DNA from 3 places in the Kitasatospora sp. NPDC001095 genome. Region 2 is predicted to be linked to each of the others. Evidence: predicted binding sites of a transcription regulator. Region 2 holds the regulator's gene; each other region holds the start of a gene.
What was found. Region 2 encodes HspR, which represses chaperone genes until heat shock. Its sites were predicted from a motif close to TTGAGNNNNNNNNNCTCAA; they were not measured.

Region 1: the regulator HspR is predicted to act here: its motif matches at 3,576-3,594, upstream of lon (endopeptidase La).
Region 3: the regulator HspR is predicted to act here: its motif matches at 2,468-2,486, upstream of dnaK (molecular chaperone DnaK).

The regions. Positions count from the first base shown of each region.
Region 1 is NZ_JBSFKQ010000032.1:6,566-11,673, reverse strand. Features, by position in the region: gene ACWDBB_RS23960 (ROK family transcriptional regulator) at 1-347, opposite strand, end outside; gene ACWDBB_RS23955 (GtrA family protein) at 414-983, opposite strand; gene lon (endopeptidase La) at 1,091-3,553, opposite strand; gene ACWDBB_RS23945 (rhomboid-like protein) at 3,760-4,527, opposite strand; gene ACWDBB_RS23940 (response regulator transcription factor) at 5,089-5,108, shown strand, end outside.
Region 2 is NZ_JBSFKQ010000002.1:65,484-70,591, forward strand. Features, by position in the region: gene grpE (nucleotide exchange factor GrpE) at 1-90, shown strand, start outside; gene dnaJ (molecular chaperone DnaJ) at 314-1,474, shown strand; gene ACWDBB_RS02180 (heat shock protein transcriptional repressor HspR) at 1,482-2,012, shown strand; gene ACWDBB_RS02185 (hypothetical protein) at 2,207-3,199, shown strand; gene ACWDBB_RS02190 (hypothetical protein) at 3,774-4,391, shown strand; gene ACWDBB_RS02195 (LuxR C-terminal-related transcriptional regulator) at 4,885-5,108, opposite strand, start outside.
Region 3 is NZ_JBSFKQ010000022.1:37,797-42,904, forward strand. Features, by position in the region: gene ACWDBB_RS19755 (hypothetical protein) at 1-501, opposite strand, end outside; gene ACWDBB_RS19760 (Hsp20/alpha crystallin family protein) at 611-1,045, shown strand; gene ACWDBB_RS19765 (DUF2267 domain-containing protein) at 1,185-1,589, shown strand; gene ACWDBB_RS19770 (DUF2267 domain-containing protein) at 1,644-2,042, shown strand; gene ACWDBB_RS19775 (helix-turn-helix domain-containing protein) at 2,089-2,430, opposite strand; gene dnaK (molecular chaperone DnaK) at 2,543-4,399, shown strand; gene ACWDBB_RS19785 (type B 50S ribosomal protein L31) at 4,593-4,856, opposite strand; gene rpmG (50S ribosomal protein L33) at 4,887-5,051, opposite strand; gene ACWDBB_RS19795 (50S ribosomal protein L32) at 5,102-5,108, shown strand, end outside.

The DNA of each region.
Region 1 (5,108 bases), on a different contig from region 2:
GCCATCACGGCGGCGGGCTCGCGGCCGTGGTTGGAGACCTCCCGGCGCCGCCAGGCGCGGACCTCCCCGCGCAGGTCGACCACGCAGGCGCCCAGGTGCCGCACCCCGATCTCGGCCCCGAGGCCGCCGGGCCCGGCCGGGTTGAGGCCGAGCGCGGTGCCGGGGCGGCCGACCTTGCCGCTGGGCGCGGCGGGGCCCTCCTCGACCACCAGGCCGGCGGCGATCAGCTGTTCGGCGAGGGAGGAGACGGCGGCCCTGGTCAGCCCCGTCCCGGCGGCCACCTCGGCGCGCGAGCGCGGTCCGCTCGCGATCGTGCCGAGCACCAGGGCCAGGTTGGCCCGGCGCATCCCCTGCTGGCTGGCGGGCCCGGTCCGAACGGGGTCCGGCTCCTGCACAAGGCTCACCTCGCCCCTCTACGGCACGTCCCGTGGCATCTCGGGTGCAGCGTAACCGGGTTCCGGGGGCGCCGTCGTCGGTGCCGGGACGGGCCGGCCCGGGGTCGTCCGGGCGGACGGGGCGAAGACCCACCGCCGCATCGCCCAGTAGCGGAACACCATCGCCACGAAGGTGCCGACGACGATTCCGCTGAGGAAGTCCGCGGCCTCCTGCCCGACCGGGTCGACGTACGGCTCGCGCAGGTCCAGGAGGTACCGGGAGATCGCCAGCGGTACGTCGTTGACGACGATCGCCACCGCGCTGACCAGGACGAACATCAGCGCCTCGCGCCGGCTGCCGGCGGCCCGGAAGGCCCAGCGGCGGTTCAGCACGTACGAGACGACGGTGCCGATCACGGTCGCGACGGTCAGCGCGACCACCGGCTTGTGCTGCAGCACGGTGAGCTTGAGCTCCAGGTTGATCACCGTGGTGAGCAGGAAGCAGCCGCTCCCGACCAGCAGGAACTTCACCAGCCGGCGGTGCCGCACCACGAAGGGGCGCAGCCGGTCGGGCACCCGGGCCAGGGCGCGCTGCGTGGGTGACGGCATCTCCGCAGTCTCGCACGCGGGGATGCCGTCGGCCCGTCAGATCGCCGCCGTCCGCCCGGGCCCGCGCCGGATGCCCGGGCCGCCACCGCGGCGGCCCGGGCTCCCGGTCAGGCGGCCACCAGCACCGCGGCCCCGGCCGGCTCCAGCGCCAGCTCCAGCACCTCCCGCACGTCCGCCACCGGGTGGACGGCGAGCCGCTCCAGCACCTCGGCCGGGACGTCGTCCAGGTCGGCCTCGTTGCGCCTGGGGATGATCACCGTGGTGATCCCGGCCCGGTCGGCGGCCAGCAGCTTCTGCTTCAGCCCGCCGATCGGCAGCACCCGCCCGGTCAGCGACACCTCGCCGGTCATCGCCACGTCGGTGCGCACCTTGCGGCCGGAGAGCAGCGAGGCCAGCGCCGTGGTCATGGTGATGCCGGCGCTCGGCCCGTCCTTGGGAATGGCCCCGGCCGGGATGTGCAGGTGCACGCCGCGGTCGCGCAGCGAGGTGACCGGCAGCTCCAGCTCGGCGCCTCGCGAGCGCAGGTAGGAAAGCGCGATGTGCGCGGACTCCTTCATCACGTCGCCCAGCTGCCCGGTGAGGGTCAGCCCGGTGCCGCCGGTCTCGGCGTCGGCCAGCGAGGCCTCGATGTAGAGGACGTCGCCGCCGGCGCCCGTCACCGCGAGGCCGGTGGCCACGCCGGGGACGGCGGTGCGGCGCTCGGCCGGCTCCTGGGCGGACTCCGGCACGTGGTGCGGCCGGCCGATCAGGGCGCGCAGGTCCTGCGCGCCGACGGAGGCGGGCAGCTCGCGCTCGCCCAGCTCGGCCTGCGCGGCGATCTTGCGCAGCACCCGGGCGATCGAGCGCTCCAGGTTCCGGACGCCTGCCTCCCTGGTGTACTCCCCGGCGAGCCCGCGCAGCGCCGACTCGTCCACGGTGACCTGCTCGCCGTTCAGACCGGCCCGCTCCAGCTGGCGCGGGAGCAGGTGGTCCCGGGCGATGACGATCTTCTCGTCCTCGGTGTAGCCGTCCAGCCGGACCAGCTCCATCCGGTCGAGCAGCGGCTCGGGGATGGCCTCCAGCACGTTGGCGGTGGCGAGGAAGACGACGTCGGAGAGGTCGAGCTCGACCTCCAGGTAGTGGTCCCTGAAGGTGTGGTTCTGTGCCGGGTCCAGCACCTCCAGCAGGGCGGCCGCCGGGTCTCCCCGGTGGTCGGAGCCGACCTTGTCGATCTCGTCCAGCAGGACGACCGGGTTCATCGAGCCGGCCTCCTTGATCGCCCGCACCAGTCGGCCGGCCTGCGCGCCGACGTAGGTGCGCCGGTGGCCACGGATCTCCGCCTCGTCCCGGACGCCGCCGAGCGCGACCCGGACGAAGGAGCGGCCCATGGCGCGGGCCACCGACTCGCCGAGCGAGGTCTTGCCGACGCCGGGCGGGCCGACCAGGGCCAGCACCGCGCCTCCTCCCGCCCGCCGCCCACCGCCGCCCTTCTTGGGAACGGCTTCGCCCCGAACGTCCTTGATGCCGCCGACCGGCCCGAGCCCCTGGTCGGCCCGGCGCTTGCGGACGGCCAGGTACTCGACGATCCGGTCCTTCACGTCGGCCAGGCCGGCGTGGTCGGCGTCCAGCACCGCGCGGGCGCCGGCGATGTCGTACGCGTCCTCGGTGCGCTCGTTCCAGGGCAGCTCCAGGACGGTGTCCAGCCAGGTGCGGATCCAGGAGCCCTCGGGTGACTGGTCGGAGGCGCGCTCCAGCTTGTCGACCTCCTTGAGCGCGGCCTCGCGGACCTTCTCGGGGAGGTCGGCGGCCTCGACCCGGGCGCGGTAGTCGCCCTCCTCGTCGGCGGCCTCGCCGTTCAGCTCGGCCAGTTCCTTGCGGACGGCCTCCAGCTGGCGGCGGAGCAGGAACTCCTTCTGCTGCTTGGCCACGCCCTCCTCGACGTCCTTGCGGATGGTGTCGTTGACCTCCTCCTCGGCGAGGTGGTCGCGCAGCAGGGTGAGCGCGTACTCCAGACGGGCGACCTGGTCGGCCTCCAGCAGCACCTTGAGCTTCTGCTCGGCGGTGGCGAAGGGCGCGTAGCCGATGTTGTCGGCGAGCTCGCCGACGCCCTCGATCCGGTCGACCCGGTCGACGATCTGCCAGGCGCCGCGCTTGCGCAGCCACTGGGTGGACAGCGCCTTGTACTCCCTGACCAGCTCGGCGGTCCGGCCGGCCACCGGGGTGCCCACCGAGGACTCCCGGAACGGCGTGGTCTCCACCCAGAGGGCGGCGCCGGGGCCCGTGGTGCCGACCCCGATCCGGAGCCGGCGCACGGCGCGCACCAGCGCGGCCGACTGCAACAACGTGTTGGGGCCGTCGGCCAGCCGGCCGACCTGCTCCACGGTGGCCAGCGTGCCGACCGCCGCGTACGAGCCGTCCACCCGCGGGACCAGCAGGACCTGCGGCTTGCCGGTGGCGGCGGCCCGGGCGGCCTCGACCGCGGCGCGCACCTCGGTGTCCTTCAGGTCCAGCGGGACCACCATGCCCGGCAGGACGACCTCGTCGTCGAGCGGCAGCACGGGCAGGGTGAGCGGTGTGGACGTCGATGCCATGATCTCTCCCCAGTCAGCGAACTTGAGTCGACCTGACTAAGGCCTGGCGGTCGCCGGATGTTCCCGACGGCCTGTTCGCCGCGAGCGAACGGGATTCGGTGCGGAAGGCCCTTCCCGTGACCGCGTCAAAAGGAGGCCGAGGGCTCCTGGGGAAGCCCTGACAGCCGAGCGCCCGACCCCGGGTGAACCCCGACCGGGCGACGGCGTCAACGCACTGCCCGCACCCGGGCCGGCGCACCGCCGGAGGCCGTCGCGGCGACCGGACGCGGCCTGGACGGGCGCCGCTCGACCCGGCGCAGCCAGCGCCACAGCGCGACCCCGGTCAGCACCGCGGCCGGGTGCCCCACCCCGGTGACCACGTCCCGGTCGGAGGCGATCTGCTCGGCGATCATCAGCCCGGCACCGCCCAGCGCCAGCAGCCGCCCGCGCCAGGAGAGCAGCCCTGCCACCGCGCCCAGGCAGGCGAGCACGCCGTAGCTGACCCCGATGTCCAGGTGGTCCATCGCCTCGGGCGCCATCCGCCCGGTCTCCACCGCGGTGATCACCACGCCCTGGGAGAGCAGCGTCGCGGCGACGTGCCCGGCCGCGAACACCGCCGCCGCCCGGGCCGGACCGACCCTGCGCTCCAGCGGCGCGAGGGTGAGGGCGAATCCCCACAGGTACGGCATCCACACCTCGCCGGCCACCCAGAATCCGCTCAGCACAAGAGCGCGCAAAGGGTGCTGGAGCAGGTTGTGCCCGTCCGAACTGGAGGCTTCCTGCAGACGCTGGACGAGTTCAGGATCGGCGAGCCCGGCGAAGGTCGTGGTGGCTCCCACGACGGCGAGGTATCCGATGGTGAAGGGCGTTCTCCGGGGTGTCGGCACCCGTTCCATCAGCCATTCCACGACGCCGGCGCGCAGCCCCAGGCGGAGCATTCCGTACGGCGCCCGCGCGGCCCCGAACCCCTCGGCGCCCCGCCCGAGTCCCGCCATGCCGCCTCCGCTCCACGCCGCAGCCACCGACTCCTCGTCAGGTGCCCAACGTACCGGCGCGCGCCGCGGATTCCGCCCGGTCGGGCCTTGTCGTGGCCACGGTACGTCGAGGTTCTGGGAGACACCTGGGAAAAGCCCGTGAAGACCGTCGCCGCGGCGGACCGCCGGATTCCCGATATTGGTCCAGACCTTCTCCCCCTCGATGGAGGCGCAGGGCCTCTGACCGGCGCCTCGGCGTCAACTGGACTGCATACGTACCGTTACGCAGAGAAAATTCGCCGGGTAAGGTATCGGCCCGTGCCCACTCGTGCAGTGGGTCCGAGGGCGGCCCGAGAGCCGGCCCACGGGCCGGAAACGTCCGGTCCACCTGCCGGGAAGCATCCGCTGTCCGTACGCTGCGAAGTGCGCGGGAGAAGTGGGCGGCCGACCATCCGTCCCCGTCTCCCGATCGCGCGGCGGGACGGCGGACCCGGCACAGTCCACGACGGAACAAGACTACGAGCGGAGCCCCGCCATCCCCACGGGTGGCCGGCCCGCAGCCCTGGGGGCGGTGGCGTGACCGTGACAGAAATCCAGCAGGA
Region 2 (5,108 bases):
GCCGAGCCCCAGCCCGGCAGCCAGGCGCCCTCGGACGCCGAGGCGAAGTCCACCGACAAGGACAAGTCCGACGGTGGCTCGGACAGCTGACAACCTGTGACAGCTGACAACCAGTGCGCTGCGGAGTCGTACGCCGGCCAGTACGGCGGCCGGCTCCGCAGCGCTCTGTCAACGGTCTTACACCCAGCGGCTGTTGACAGCTCTGTGACGATGGAACTCGGGAGGTGGCGGAAGCCGTGAGCGAGCGCAGCGAGCGAACAATCGAGAGGCGCGTGAACCGCTCAGCGGCTGCCGAGCGCAGCGAGGTGGACGCATGAGTGGCAAGGACTTTGTCGAGAAGGACTACTACAAGGTCCTCGGCGTGCCCAAGGACGCCACCGCTACCGAGATCAAGAAGACCTACCGCAAGCTCGCGCGCGAGTTCCACCCCGACGCCAACAAGGGTGACGCCAAGTCCGAGGAGCGGTTCAAGGACATCTCCGAGGCGTACGACGTCCTCTCCGACGAGAAGCGCCGCAAGGAGTACGACGAGGCCCGCACCCTCTTCGCCAACGGCGGCTTCCGGGCCGGCGGCCCCGGCGGCACGGGCAGCTACAGCTTCGACTTCGGCGACCTCTTCAGCGGCAGCCAGGGCGGCGGCGGTGGCGGCGGCGGCCTCGGGGACGTCTTCGGCGGCCTCTTCAACCGCGGCGGCACCCGCCAGGCCCAGCCCCGGCGCGGCGCCGACGTCGAGACCGAGGTGACGCTCTCCTTCGAGGAGGCGGTGGACGGCGCGACCGTCCCGCTGCGGATGACCAGCCAGGCCCCCTGCCGCGGCTGCAACGGCACCGGGGCCAAGGCCGGCACCACCCCGCGGGTCTGTCCGACCTGCGTCGGCGCGGGCACCGTCAGCCGCGGCCAGGGCGCCTTCGCGCTCTCCGAGCCGTGCAAGGACTGCCGCGGCCGGGGCATGATCGTCGACGACCCGTGCCCCGACTGCCACGGCAGCGGCCGCGCCAGCTCGGCCCGCACCATGCAGGTCCGGATCCCGGCCGGCGTCCAGGCCGACCAGCGCATCCGGCTCAAGGGCAAGGGCGCCCAGGGCGAGCGCGGCGGGCAGCCCGGCGACCTCTACGTCACCGTGCACGTCGACCCGCACCCGGTGTTCGGCCGCAAGGGCGACAACCTCACCGTCACCGTCCCCGTCGCCTTCCCCGAGGCGGCGCTCGGCGCGACCATCGAGGTGCCCACGCTGAACGGCCCGGCCGTGAAGCTCAAGCTGCCCCCGGGCAGCGCCAACGGCCTCACCATGCGCGCCCGCGGCAAGGGCGCCACCCGCAAGGACGGCACCCGCGGCGACCTCCTCGTCACCGTCGAGGTCGTGGTGCCGCAGCACGTCACCGGCGACGCGCTGAGCGCCCTGGAGCAGTACCGCGAGGCCACCGCCTCCGACGATCCGCGAGCCGACCTGTTCAGGGCGGCGAAGGGAGCGTGACGACCAGATGTCCCCGATGAACCCGATCGACCCCGACACCCCGATCGGCTCCGGCCTCGGCGAGGGCCTGCCCGGCGCCGGCGCCCGCCGCACCCGCCGGGCCGCCGCGGCCCCGCCGACGTACGTGCTCACCGAGGACACCCCGGTGTACGTCATCTCCGTGGCCGCCGAACTGTCCGGTCTGCACCCGCAGACCCTGCGCCAGTACGACCGCCTCGGCCTGGTCTGCCCCGACCGCACCGCCGGCCGGGGCCGCCGCTACTCCGCGCGCGACATCCAGCAGCTGCGCGAGGTCCAGCGGCTCTCCCAGGACGAGGGCATCAACCTGGCGGGGATCAAGCGGATCATCGAGCTGGAGAACCAGGTCACCGCCCTCCGGTCCCGCGTCGCGGAGCTGGTCGACTCGCTGGAAGGCGCCGCCGCCGCCCTCCAGCAGCGCGAGGCCGCCGTCCACGCGTCCTACCGCCGCGACCTCGTCCCGTACCAGCCCCCCACCCCGCAGTCCAGCGCGCTCGTCGTCTGGCGTCCCAAGCGCTGACCTGACGGATCCACCGAGCCGCCGGCCCCTCCTCTCGGGGGGTGCCGGCGGCTCGGTGTTGGTGAGAGAGTGCTCTATCGGGCCGGCACGGTCGATCTGCGGGCGGCAAGGCACCCGGTCAGCGCCACCTAGGATTCTTGCCACAGAAGACGACAGTCGCGTTGACTACTTCCCGGTCAACACTAGGAGCCGAGATGAGTGGGCGAGAGCACGCGGGGGCTGCATTCAGCGGATCGCGCGTCCTGTCCGAGGACGCCCGAAAGCTCTACCTGCAGGCCGTCAACGAGAACGGTCGTCTCTTCCGGAGCGCGTGTCCGGCCACCAGTGTCCCGGCCCTCGATGAATTGTTGAAACTCGGACTGCTCATACCCGACAGCGACGATCCGGGCGCTTTGCTCGCGGTCGATCCGGCCCAACTCGCCGACAGTCTGAGTTCCACCTGGCAGCGTCAGGCCCTCGATCTGCTCTCCAGAGCGGTATCGCTGCCCGGCGACCTCAGCGAACTCGCCGAGGCATTTCACGCCCCCGACACGACGGGTGGGGCCATCGAATACATCCACGGGAAAGCGCGGATAAATCAGAGACTTCAGCAGTCGGCCGCCGCGGGAGTCACGGAAGGCCTGTCGATGCAGCCCGGCGGACCCCGCCCGGCGGAAATGCTGACGTCTTTCCTGGCGCGCGACCTGGAGATTCTCCGCCACGGCGCGTCGATGCGCACCATTTACAACGCGAGCACCCGCTACCACCAGGCGACCCGGGACTACGTCGCGAAGCTGACCGAGGAAGGGTGGCAGTTCCGCACCCTGGACGAGCCGTACGCCCGGCTGATCATCGTGGACCGCAAGCTGGCCGTGATTCCGGTGGTGGACGACGACCTGGCGGCGTTCATCCACGATCCGGCCATCGTCAGCTTCCTCATCGAGGAGGTCTTCGAGCGGAGTTGGAACCGGGCCCTGGAATTCGACGGGGACCGTTCCGTCCCCCAACAAGTCGTCTCCAGACTGCGCCAGACGATCATCGACCTGATGCTCGCCGGGACGAACCACCGGGTCATCGCACGACGGCTGGGCATCAGTGAGCGCACCCTGGCGCGCCACATCGCGGAACTGAGGGAGGAGTACCACGTCGACTCCCTCTTCCAGCTGGGCTACGCGCTCGGCCGGTCGACGAGACCGGAACTGGGCTGAGGGCGGCCGCCGAATCCCGCCCCACCCGGCGCGAAAGGCTCAGCCTTCACGCCCGCCCCGTCCCGATCGAGCCGTGGAACCGGATTTCAGCCCCAGTGCAGGTCGTCGGCGACAGCCGCCAGCGCACTGGTGCTCACAGCCGCGTGCCCGCCGTCGGACGGGAAGGAGACTCCGGTCAGAACCGCCATGCCGATGAGGATCGGAAGCGCAGCCTTGCAGACGAGTCGACGCAGAGACACGGACCCACCCTCCAAACTCTCGAACACCTAGGACCGAATCAATAGCACTGGCGTCCACATGATGCCGCACCTTCCGCGAGAGTGCCATCCCCACTCCCCCCGGCCGGAGCGTCATCTCTCTGCCAGGCATCCAGATGACAGGGCGGGACGCTGGACGCGGCCGCGCGCGCTGATAGACGATCAGTTCGCTCCCAATGGTCCAGCACAGATAGCGAACTTGCCGCTGTACCGTCAAATATCTGCCGGATCTCTTCCGCTCGCAGACTCAAAAACCACTGTCCTCAGCGCCCGCCGGCACCACATCACCACCCGGTCGGCCTTTCCCCGGAGTCGACATGACCGAGCCCTACCTGCGTCACCACGACAGCCAGGCCCCTGAGGGTCGGCGTGCACGTGTGTTCCTGGCCGCCCCCCTGATGCGACTGACCGGGCCGGCCGACAGTGTGGTGACGCTCGCCAGCCGGACGCGGCTGACGACGCTCCGCACCACCCTGCTGCGCAGCGGCGCCGCCGTGTACAGCGCGCACCACAGTGACGCCTGGACCGTCTCCGGCCGCGCGCCGGAGCCCCGCGTCCCCTCCGACTTCCGCGCCCTCCAGTCCGCCGACCTCGTGTTCGCCTACGTCGGGGCCCCCCTCTCGGCCGGCGTGAGCCTGGAGCTCGGCTGGGCGTCGGCGCTGCGCAAGCCCATCGTCCTCCTGGTCGACGAGGCCATCACCCACAACCCGCTGATCGCCACCATCGAGCAGGTCGCCCCCGTCCTGCCGCTGGTCTTCGACGACACCTGGTCGCAGGAGGCCCTCAACCACACGGTCGAGACCGCACTCGACTGGGCGGGCATGGCGCTCTCCCTGCGCGAGGGCTTCTGGACCGCCCCCGGCGAGCAGTTCAACGTCCCCCGGCAGCAGCCCCCGGTCCCCGGCTACTGGCCGACCGGCGCCGCCACCGGCTGAGCGACCGTCACGTCCCGGCCCGGCTGCCCGTGTCCGCCGGCCCGGTCGCAACGGCGCCTCCGCGTCGTACGGCTCACGCAGCCGGGCGAGGTGACCGGCGACGGTGCGCCCGCCCAGCCCCGTCCGGCCGGCGATCGCCCGCTGCGTGAGCCCCCGAGCGCGCGGCCGTCCGGCCTCCTCGTGGCTGGCGGGCCCCCTCGCACCGTCGAACAGCGCGACCCGGTCCACGACTTGGGCCTGCCGCCGGCGCCGCTCGAAGACGCCCAGCAGGTACGTGACCGCCGCCGGATCCTCCACCATGGCGGCGACCCCGTCGTCCGGGGTCGCCGGGATCACGGCGACGGCGCGGTCGAGCACCGGCGTCCGGCCGGAGCCGGCGCCGGGGACCCGGATCCGCGGGCCCGCTTCCGTGGCCGTCGCCGCGTCGTGGGCCCGGACGCGGCCCTCCGGCGGATCCGGAAGGTGGGCGGCGCGGAGCGCGGTGGCGGCGGGGTCAGTCACGGTGCTCGCCCCGCAGCTGCCAGCCGAGGTGGAAGAGGGTGCGGGCGCCGTAGCGGTCGCGCAGCCGGGAGATGTGGGCGGCGACGGTGCGCTCGCTGACGCCCAGCCGGGTGGCGACGGCCCGCTGGGTGAGGCCGCGGGCGAGCAGCCGGCCGATCCGGACGGTGGTGACGGACGGCGGATCGAGGTGGCCGTCGGCGGGGGTGGCGCGGGCCC
Region 3 (5,108 bases), on a different contig from region 2:
GGCCGCCGGGGCGAGGTCGGTCAGGGCGGCGACCTGGGCGGCGAGCCGGCGCAGGTCAGCGGCGTTGGCGCGGGCCCAGTCGGCGACGGAGCGCTCCGCGGCGCGGCGGTCGCGTACGGCCTTGACGCGTTTGGCCCCGGTGGTGCCCGGGGTGCCGGTGGCGGGTGGCGCAAGGCGCAGGTAGCGGTTCTCGGCGGCCTGACGGCTGGCGACGCCCATGGGGCGGGCGAGGTCGGCCCAGGTGGCGCCGGCGGCGCGGGCGGTCTCCACCAGCGGGGCCTCCCAGTCGGCGAGTTCGGTACGCAGCTCGCGCAGCAGCAGCAGGGCGGCCAGTGCCTGCTCGGGGTCGGTTTGGGTGGTGGGCGGGGTCGTGGCTTCGGTGTCCTGCGCGGTGCGGACGGCGTCGTCTATGGCGGCGAGCGCCGCGGCGGCGGCGAGGAAGGACGCCGGGCCCCTCGACGGTCCGCCACTGGTGGCGGGTTCTTGGGGCCGCTTTCTCATGGGTGTCACTCCTTTGGCGACATCAGGGTTTGTCATTGGATGGATGACATGTTAGAACGGTTTCAGGTGAAGCGCACTGGCACCCATCGATCAGTGGAGGTGTTTCGCGATGCTGATGCGCACCGATCCGTTCCGCGAGCTGGACCGGCTGACCCAGCAGTTCTTCGGCACGACCGGGACCTGGTCGAGGCCGACCCCGATGCCGCTGGACGCCTACCGCGCCGGCGACGAGTACGTGATCTGCTTCGACCTGCCGGGGGTGGCCCCCGATGCGATCGACATCGATGTCGAGCGGAACATGCTGACCGTCAAGGCCGAACGCCGTCCCCGCCACCAGGGCGAGGACGTGAAGTGGGAGCTGTCCGAGCGTCCGCTCGGCGTCTTCTCCCGGCAGGTCATGCTCTCCGACACGCTCGACCCCGACGGGATCGTCGCCGACTACGACTCCGGCGTGCTGACCCTGAAGATCCCGGTCGCCGAGAAGGCCAAGCCCCGCAAGATCGCCATCGGCCACGGCGGAAGCCGCAAGGAGATCAAGGCCTGACGGCGTCCCTCTGCCGTTCCGCGCCGCCCGCACCCCCCGAGCGGACGGCGCGGAACACTCCCGCAGTCGGCCCCGTGCCGCCCGGACCGGCACCGTTCGTGGTGAGGGCCTTCGGTGAAATCGACAGGGAGGAATCGCGGTGACTCTTCGATGGGAAGCTTTCTTGGACCAGGTCCAGGAACGCGGAGAGTACGACACACCCCAGGACGCCGATCGCGCGGCCCGCGTCGTGCTGGCCCTGCTCGGCGCCCACCTGGTCGGCGATGTGCGCGCGAAGCTCGCGGCCCGTCTGCCCGAGACCTTCGCCCTGATCCTGCTGAACCCCTTGCAGGCCGCCGAGCCGCTCAGTCCCGAACGGTTCGTACGCGCCACCGCCGCCTGGATCGAGGGCGCCACCGAGAAGACCGCCGTGTGGGACATCGGAGCCGTCCTGTCCACGGTGGCCGACGCCGCCGGCGACGAATTGTTGGAGCGCGTGCTGTTCCAGCTGCCGCCCGGCTACGACGTCCTGTTCGGCCGCCCCGCCCCCGACCACCGATCCTGACCGCTTTCGTGCCGCCGCGTGCACCGCGGCGGCCCGTATCGGAAGGCCACCGCCATGACCCGGCACCGCCGCCTGATCCAGCAGGTCCGCACCCTTGGCCGCCACCCCAGCGACGAGGAAGCGGAACGAGTCCTCGACACCGTCCTGGCCGTCCTCGGCTCCCAGCTCACCGGCGACGAACGCTGCGAGCTGGCCGCCGCGCTGCCCGAGCGGGCCCGCGCCGTCCTCGCCTCGCAGATCCCCCTGCCCGAACCCGTCGCCGCCCCCGCCTTCGTCGAAGCCGTCGCCCGAGCCCTGAACATCAGCCTCACCAGCGCCCGCTGGGATGCCTCCTCCGTCCTGGCCGCCCTCGCCGATCTCGCCGGCGATAGGCTCACCGACCGCCTTCTCGCTTGCCTGCCCAGCGGCTACGCGCTCCTGTTCGGCCGCGCCGACCTCGCCGCCGCCGCTTGAACCCCACCCAGCAGCGCGGGCGGGTCCAGGCGGCGGGCGCCGGACGTCACCGGCCGCGGGTCCGCCCCAGGTCGGCCTCCAGCTCCTCCACTCGGGCCTGGAGATCGAGCACCCGGCGCGCCCCTTCCAGGGTCAGTCCCTCGCCGATCAGCTTGACCAGTGCGGCAATGCGGTTGATCTCCCGGCGCGAGTAGCGCCGCTGGCCGCCTGCCGAGCGCACGGGCACCACCGCGCCCAGCTCGTCCAGTCGCCTCAGGAACGCCACCCGGACGTGCAGCATCGCGGCAACCTGCCCCACCGTGTACAGCGCGGCATCCGCGTCATCAATGGGCAGCTCCACCACCGCGACCTCACCTCGCCGCTCGATGAAATGAAACCTCACTTCCACGTTACAGATTTCCTCCAGCCACGGCGTCGACTTACCCTTGATGTCATGAGGCTCAAGTTTCCTTCCTCCCGGTGAGGCAAGACGGGAGGGATGGCAAGAGAGGAGGCCCGTGATGGCACGCGCAGTCGGTATCGACCTGGGAACGACGAACTCGGTGGTCTGCGTGCTGGAGGGCGGCGAGCCGACCGTCGTCACGAACGCCGAAGGCGCGCGCACCACCCCGTCGGTGGTGGCCTTCGGCAAGGGCGGCGAGGTGCTGGTCGGCGAGGTCGCCAAGCGGCAGGCCGTCACCAACGTTGACCGCACCGCGCGCTCGGTGAAGCGGCACATGGGCGAGAGCGGCTGGCACTTCCCGGAGAAAGGGGACGTGGACGGCAAGAGCTACACCGCGCAGGAGATCTCCGCGCGGGTGCTGCAGAAGCTGAAGCGCGACGCCGAGTCCTACCTGGGCGAGGACGTGACGGACGCGGTGATCACCGTGCCCGCGTACTTCAACGACTCCCAGCGCACCGCGACCAAGGAGGCCGGCGAGATCGCGGGCCTGAAGGTGGCGCGGATCATCAACGAGCCGACCTCCGCCGCCCTGGCGTACGGCCTGGACAAGGAGAACGACCAGACGGTGCTGGTCTTCGACCTCGGCGGCGGCACGTTCGACGTGTCGCTGCTGGAGATCGGCGAGGGCGTGGTGGAGGTGAAGGCCACCTCCGGCGACACCCACCTCGGCGGTGACGACTGGGACCAGCGGATCATCGACCACCTGGTCAAGCAGTTCAAGAACGGCTACGGCATCGACCTGTCCAAGGACAAGATGGCCGTGCAGCGCCTCCGCGAGGCCGCCGAGAAGGCCAAGATCGAGCTGTCCGCCGCCACCGAGACGACGATCAACCTGCCCTACGTCACGGCCTCCGCCGAGGGCGCGCTGCACCTGGACGAGAAGCTCACCCGCGCCCAGTTCCAGCAGCTCACCGCCGACCTGCTGGACCGCTGCGAGGGCCCGTTCCACCAGGCCGTCAAGGACGCCAAGATCGAGGTCCCCGACATCGACCACGTGATCCTGGTCGGCGGCTCCACCCGGATGCCGGCCGTCACGGACCTGGTGAAGAAGCTCACCGGCAAGGACCCGCACAAGGGCGTCAACCCTGACGAGGTCGTCGCCATCGGCGCCTCGCTCCAGGCCGGTGTCCTCAAGGGCGAGGTCAAGGACGTCCTGCTGCTGGACGTCACCCCGCTGTCGCTGGGCATCGAGACCAAGGGCGGCATCATGACCAAGCTGATCGAGCGCAACACCACGATCCCGACCCGGCGCTCGGAGGTCTTCACCACCGCCGAGGACAACCAGCCCTCGGTCACCGTGCAGGTGTACCAGGGCGAGCGGGAGATCGCCGCGTACAACAAGAAGCTCGGCATGTTCGAGCTGGCCGGCATCGCCCCGGCCCCGCGCGGCCTGCCGCAGATCGAGGTCACCTTCGACATCGACGCCAACGGCATCATGCACGTCGGCGCGAAGGACCTCGGCACCGGCAGGGAGCAGAAGATGACCGTCACCGGCGGCTCCGCCCTGCCCAAGGACGACATCGACCGCATGATCCGCGAGGCCGAGCAGCACGCCGAGGAGGACCGCCGCCGCAAGGAAGCCGCCGAGACCCGCAACCAGGGCGAGCAACTCGCCTACACCACCGAGAAGTTCCTCACGGACAACCAGGGCAAGGTCCCGGCCGACGTGCAGAGCGAGGTGGAGGCCGCTCTGACGGAGCTGAGAGAGAAGCTCAAGGGCGAGGACACCGCCGCGATCCGCGCGGCGAGCGAGAAGGTCGCCCAGGTCAGCCAGAAGCTCGGCCAGGCCATGTACGCCCAGACCGCCCCCGGTGCACCGGGCGGCGCGACCGGTCCGCAAGGCTCGGAAGAGGAGGTCGTGGACGCCGAGATCGTGGACGAGGACGAGCACAAGGGAGGCGGCACCGCACCCTGACGGTGGGCTGCCCGCCGGCGGTGGCGGCGGGTCGTCCGCGCCCTTCACGACCACCGCGTGGCGGAACCGCTCGACCAGGCCTTCGCCCGCATCGAGCACCTGCGGCCGCGATGACCCGCCCCGGTACGCGCGAACGCCGGTGTGCCACCTCGGATCCGAGAGGGCGCACCGGCATTCGTACGCGGTCCCGGTCTCAGCCCTTGCGGCGGGCGGCCGCGGCGCCGTAGCGGCGCTCGAAGCGCTCGACACGGCCCGCGGTGTCGAGCACGCGGGACTGGCCGGTGTAGAAGGGGTGGCTGGCGGAGGAGATCTCCACGTCGATCACGGGGTAGGTGTTGCCGTCCTCCCACTCGATGGTGCGGTCACTGGTGACGGTGGACCGTGTGAGGAAGGTCAGCCCGCCGACGCGGTCACGGAAGACGACGGGGCGGTAGGCGGGGTGGATGCCGGGCTTCATCGGATTCTCCTTGGCTGGGCGGGGTCGGGGTCAGCGTTCCTCGCGGAACTCGGTGTGGCGACCGAGCACGGGGTCGTACTTGCGCAGGACGAGCCGGTCCGGGTCGTTGCGCCGGTTCTTGCGGGTCACGTACGTGTGGCCGGTACCGGCGGTGGACCGGAGTTTGATGATCGGGCGCAGGTCGTTGCGGGCCACGGCGTCCTCCTGGGGCGGATCGGTGACGGTTGAGCCACCATCATAGCGAAATGGTTT